Regions from separate parts of the Pontibacter saemangeumensis genome, predicted to be linked through region 1. Evidence: riboswitches for the same ligand, from Rfam matches in the RefSeq annotation. Region 1 holds a riboswitch; the other holds the start of a gene.
The links. A riboswitch is a leader RNA that binds a small molecule or an ion and turns the genes downstream of it on or off. The one in region 1 is predicted to bind S-adenosylmethionine.
Positions count from the first base shown of each region.

Region 2: it holds a riboswitch for S-adenosylmethionine, as region 1 does, so the genes downstream of both, metH (methionine synthase) here and ABD920_RS17170 (nitrite/sulfite reductase) in region 1, are expected to answer to the same signal.

Region 1 is NZ_BAABHC010000016.1:756,551-759,697, reverse strand. It holds gene ABD920_RS17180 (TonB-dependent receptor) at 1-940, opposite strand, end outside; SAM riboswitch class I at 1,382-1,485, shown strand; gene ABD920_RS17175 (hypothetical protein) at 1,525-1,677, opposite strand; gene ABD920_RS17170 (nitrite/sulfite reductase) at 1,975-3,147, shown strand, end outside.
Region 2 is NZ_BAABHC010000021.1:3,988-7,134, forward strand. It holds gene metH (methionine synthase) at 1-1,303, opposite strand, end outside; SAM riboswitch class I at 1,378-1,484, opposite strand; gene rpmA (50S ribosomal protein L27) at 1,764-2,033, opposite strand; gene rplU (50S ribosomal protein L21) at 2,104-2,412, opposite strand; gene ABD920_RS17815 (ribonucleoside-diphosphate reductase small subunit) at 3,063-3,147, shown strand, end outside.

The sequences.
Region 1 (3,147 bases):
TGTAGGAAGTCTCGTCGAGATCGGTGCTCTCGTTGTCGTAGGAGGTGATGGCGTTGGTCAGGTTCCCGCGGTTGTAGAACATGTTTCCCCCGAAGGTGCCGTTCAGGCCAAACTTGCCCCGCCGCACGCTCAGGCTGGCGTTGCCGTTGCTGCCGCGCGTGCCGCCCGTCAATGCCACAGAGCCGGTGACGCCCTGCATCCCGTCTTTTTTGGTGATGATGTTGATGATGCCGGCCGTGCCCTCGGCATCGTATTTGGCGGAGGGACTGGTGATCACCTCCACCGACTTGATCTGGTCCGCGGGGATCTGCTTCAGGGCATCGGCCACGTTGCCCGCCATGATCGCGGACGGTTTGTTGTTGATGAGCACGCGCACGTTGCCGCTGCCGCGCAGCTGCACGTTCCCGTCGTTGTCCAGCGACAGCGACGGCACTTTCTGCAGCACATCGGTCGCCGTGCCCCCGGCGTTCGTGATGTCTTTTTCGGCGTTATAGACGGTGCGGTCGATTTTCTCTTCCACCAGCGGCTTCTCGCCCGTTACCACAACTTCGCTTAGCTTTTTGGCGTCGGAGGCAAGGCGGACGGTTCCAACATGCACTTCGGCGTTGTCTGAGGCAACGGTCACATTCTCCACGGTCTGCAGTTGGTAGCCAAGGAAGGAGACGTTCAGGTGGTACTGCCCGGCCGCCACTTTCTGTATTGTGAAACTGCCTTTATCATCCACCATGGTGCCGTCCACGGGTTTGCCCGTGCGCACGCTGATGAGGGCCACCGTGGCGAACTCGATGGGTTTTGCGGTTTCGGCATCCACCACCTGGCCGCTGATCCGGGCGTTACCTTTCGGAGAGGCCACTACAGTTTGCTGCTGTGGCTGCGGTGCCTGCGCGAATGCTGCCGTGGTGCTAAGGCCCAGTAATAGAATGAGTAGGTTCTTCTTCATAGTTTAAAGGAAGCTGCAAGTGTTTTCTGTACTTCAGACAGCAAAGTAAAACTGCTTTTTCGGGGTGCTAAAACATAATATACCAAGGCATCCCATTACTATATAGAAAGGCATATATAACCGACCAGCCGTTGGTCGTTGAAAACAGCCGCCTGGTCGGCGCCCGGCTGAATGCGCTGGCGGTATACAGGGTATATAGGCATATAGAATGTGCAGGAGCGGAGCCATGGAACAAAATCCCGCTCCTGTTGTTGATAGGCGTAGTATACTTGCCTTCATATGCCGGGACTGCCAAGGCAGACGACACGGATGTTTTAGGAGCGGGTCTGGAGATTACGCGAGACAGTCGGATAGAAAATAATCTCTGGTTTTTTGTGAATTTGATATACTTGTGAGATTTATTTTATACTTTTGCAAAGAATACTATTGCTGTCAGCAAGAAATTTATAGACGAAGAGGCGAGAGAACAGGCTCCCAGACCCTCTGGCAACCATCCGATAGTGGAAAGGTGCCAAGTCCTGCCCAACGAAGGGGAAATATAAATTAAAGAACCATGAACCAGACATCAGGCATCTCCCGCTCCATTACCTTCTTCCCTTATCATCACCGCGTTGCCGCATCCCTGCCTGCAATGTGCTGTTGTTGCTGTTGTCCCCGCTAAAGAAGGAGCTCGCCTCCCATCCCTTCAGCCAAACCTGCTTAAACTGCTTCCGGATGACAGGGAATTTATCACCCATTTATATATAACCAAGCACAGGCAGCGGCATTCTCTATGTACCGCTCGCCAATGGGCACAGCAACAAGATCATGGCTTTTACCAGCATCCCCCATATATATGACAAGGCGTTCAGGCACTCACCGGTTGCCATACAGGCCTGCCGGAGCCTTTGGCGCTGTTGTGGCGTGTGCGGCTGTTGTTGAGCCTTCATTCCCTATATGGCTTTCCGCCCGCGTGCGGGAAGCAGCTAACATCTACACCTTCAACCATTTGAGCAGAAGCCTTTACCGGCCCATCCATAAAAAAGACCATTTGTATGCAAACCTTTAGATCCGAATTAGAGAATCCGATAGTCGAGAAAGATATCATCGAGCTGGAGAAGAAAATCCGCCTGTACCGGGAGGGAAAACTGCAGGAAGATAAATTCAAGAGCCTGCGACTGGCCCGCGGCGTATATGGGCAGCGCCAGTTGGGTGTGCAGATGGTGCGCATCAAACTGCCTTTTGGCAGGGTATCAACCCAACAGCTGCTGCGCATTGCCGGCATTTCGGATGAGTACTCTACCGGTAACCTGCACCTGACCACGCGCCAGGATATCCAGATTCACTTTGTGAGCCTCGACAGGACCCCGGAACTGTGGGCCAAACTCGAGCAGGACGACATCACGCTGCGGGAGGCTTGCGGCAACACGGTACGTAACGTGACCGCCTCTCCTGAGGCTGGCGTGGATCCGCAGGAGCCGTTTGATGTGTCGCCCTATGCCGACGCCACGTTCCGGTATTTCCTGCGCAACCCGATCTGCCAGGACATGGGCCGCAAGTTCAAGATATCCTTCTCTTCCAGCGACTCCGACACCGCCATGTCCTATATGCACGACCTGGGCTTTATCCCGAAGGTGAAAGAGGAGAACGGAGAGACGGTACGCGGTTTTAAGGTGATGATCGGGGGAGGCTTGGGGGCCCAGCCGGCGCTCGCGCACACGGCGTACGAGTTTCTGCCCGAGGACAAAGTCATTCCGTTGATCGAAGGCGTGCTGCGTATTTTCGACCGCCACGGCGAGCGCAACAACCGCAACAAGGCTAGGTTCAAGTACCTGATCGCGAAGCTGGGGCTGGAGGAGGTGATGCGCCTGGTGAACGAGGAATACAAGGCGCTCAAATCACATGCCTTTGAGATTGACAGGAACGCAATCTTCACGCCCGCTGTACCGGAGGCGCGCGAGATTCCCGATTTTGTGATCGAGGACACAGAGAAGTACAACACCTGGCTGAAGACGAACGTGTTCCAGCAGAAGCAGCAGGGGTATTACGGGGTATATATAAAAGTGCAGATCGGCGACATCAGCAGCGACACAGCCCGGGAACTGGTGCCGCTGGTACGCGATTTCGCCGCCGATGATATTCGCGTGACACAGGGGCAGAACCTGCTGCTGAAGTACGTGCGTGAGGAGGCGCTGCCTTATTTCTTCGCGCGCCTGGATGAACTGGGG
Region 2 (3,147 bases), on a different contig from region 1:
TCGAGGAGTCGATCATGATCGGCAGCTTGGAAATATCCGGTTCAGAGGCAATCAGGTGCAGGAAATTAGTCATCGCCTCCTCGGAGTCCAGCATCCCTTCGTCCATGTTCACGTCAATGATCTGGGCGCCGCCCTCTACCTGCTGCTGCGCCACCGACAGGGCGTCTTCAAACTTGCCTTCCACAATCAGGCGGGCAAATTTCTTCGATCCGGTCACATTGGTGCGCTCCCCCACATTCACGAACAAAGTCTCCGGGGTGATGGTGAGGGGCTCCAGGCCGCTGAAGCGCGAATAGGCGGGCAGTTCCGGAACAACGCGCGGTTTATGTCTGGCAGAAAGCTCCGCAATGCGGCGAATGTGGTCGGGGGTGGTGCCGCAACAGCCACCCAGAATATTAACAAGGCCCTCCTGCAGGTACTCCTCCACAATAGCGCCCATCTCATCCGCCGACTCATCATAGCCGCCAAAGGCGTTCGGCAAACCGGCATTCGGGTAAGCACTGATATGCACGTCCGCGATGCGGGACAGCTCCTGGATATGGGTTTTCAGTTGGCGCGCGCCCAGGGCACAGTTAAACCCGATGCTGATGATCGGGGCGTGGGAGATGGAATTCCAGAACGCTTCTACTGTCTGGCCAGAAAGTGTCCGCCCGCTGGCATCGGTAATCGTGCCCGACACCATGATGGGCAGTTCTTTGCCGCCGTCCTGCACAAATTGCTGGGCAGCATAAAGGGCCGCTTTGCAATTCAGCGTGTCGAATACGGTTTCTATCAGCAGCACATCGCAGCCGCCGTCCACGAGGCCTCGCACCTGCTCATAGTAGGCTTCCACCAACTGGTCGAAGGAGATGGCGCGGTAGCCGGGGTTGTTCACATCCGGGGAAAGCGAAGCGGTGCGGTTGGTCGGGCCAATGGCGCCGGCCACAAAGCGCGGCTTACCCAGGTTTTGGGCTGTTACTTCGTCTGCCGCCTCGCGCGCCAGCCTGGATGATTCGTAGTTCAGCTCATACACCAGGTCCTCCATGTGGTAATCGGCCATGGCGATACGGGTACCGCTGAAGGTGTTCGTCTCCACGATGTCGGCCCCGGCCTCCAGGTACTCTTTGTGAATGGCCTTGATAATATCGGGGCGGGTAAGGGAGAGCAGGTCGTTGTTGCCTTTCAGGTCGCTGGGGTGGCTGGCAAAGCGCTCGCCGCGGAAATCGGCTTCTGAAAGCTGGTAACGCTGAATCATGGTGCCCATCGCGCCGTCCAGCACGAGCACACGCTCCTTCAGCAATTTATGAATGGGATGTTTTGTCATGGTCGGTGTCTCCTTTTCTTCTCTTAAGTCTGCTGCGTTCGGCTTATCAAGAAGGACACCTGGGGAGGAGTACATTCTTATCTTTTCCGGGGCATTGTGTCCGGAAGGGAATTAGCACCAAGCGTTTACATGGTTGCTAAGACGTCGTAGGGCCCTGTCCCTCGGTCTTTCTTGATAAGAAGCTGCAAGTTAGGGATATGTGGGCAGTATATGAAATTTTATTGCATTAAATTATGATATGCTTCCTTTCACCTGTTCCACGGCTTGCGGATTCCGGGTACTAATGGTGCTTTAGGCCGCTTGCTCCTATTTCAGGGGAGGGAGGGCCGGGAAATGCGCGACGAAGCGCCACACAGGCAAGCCGCCGGAAACGGCGGTCGGTTAATGGCAAAAAAGAAAGGGTTGCCAGCTGGCAACCCTTTCTCAGTAACGCTACTGCCGGGGCAGTTGGCTGTTATACCTACGCTTCCGCCTCTACTTTAGGAACTACAGAAACGTAAGAACGGTTTTTCTTACCTTTTTTGAACTGCACCACGCCGTCCGTCAGCGCGAACAGGGTGTGGTCTTTGCCGATGCCCACGTTCACGCTTGGGTGATGGGCAGTGCCTCTCTGTCTTACTATGATGTTACCAGCGATGATATCCTGGCCACCGTAAATTTTAACACCGAGTCTTTTGGAATGCGACTCGCGGCCGTTATTAGAACTACCTGCTCCTTTTTTGTGTGCCATGTTTTTTAACTTTAATCCGGGTCAGCGAACCGGGCCCGGAAAGATTTCACGATTAATTTCTTCTTACTGCTTATCCAATGCTCTCGATCAGGACTTTCGTGAAGTGCTGGCGGTGGCCATTCTTCTTTCTATAGCCTTTTCTTCTCTTCTTTTTGAAAACGATCACTTTGTCGCCTTTCACGTTGCCAAGGATTTTACCAACCACTTTAACACCGCTCACGAAAGGAGCACCTAACGTAACGGTTCCGTTATCATCAGTAAGAAGAACATTGGCGAACTCAACGGCGTCACCATCATTGCCGGAAAGCTTGTTAGCGTAGATGAACTTGCCGTTCTCTACTTTGGTCTGTTGACCTGCGATTTCTACAATTGCGTACATCAGCTTCAATGTATATTTAAAAGATTAGTGCGCAAAGGTACGGCGCTTATTTTATATATGCAATGGCTTGTGCTACAAATTGTTCCTGCCTTGCACACCCGCTGTGTACGTTTTTGTGGATAACCGTGTTAACATCTGCGCCACCATTTGGACAAGCTGTTAAAAACCGCTTTATGCCGTTAAAAAATAGCAAGTTATATCCAAACGTTAAAGTGAAGGTTTTCCACAAATTGCACTACAGTCTGCGTAATCCGCCTGCGGCGTTACACACTTCTGCTCCATGGCCTTGTTGCTCCCAGCTGGCCCACACCACCACCGCCCAAACCCGCCCCCAGCGGGCTAATCTCCCCCTGAACATGCGCTATATGCATACATTTCAATATTTTACATCAATTATATATGATTTATATATGTTATCCACGCTGTGGATAACTATGTGCATTACCCCCGAAAATAGCCTTTTCCACCCTCTGAGAGGGTGTGCATAAATTGAACAACTTTCGCCCCGATTTTCAAGTTCAATTCTATATATTTGAACTCCTGATATAGCAGCCATTCCTGCAAAGCGACGGCTAAACATATTCGGCTGCCGGGAGTTTTGAGAACAAACGTTCTTACCAAACCTTTTACAAGCTATATATATGAGTGACATGGAGCCAATACTGAAAGAGAATCCCAACCGCTTCGTCTTGTTTCCGATTCAGAATGATGAGGTGTGGCAGATGTACAAGAAGG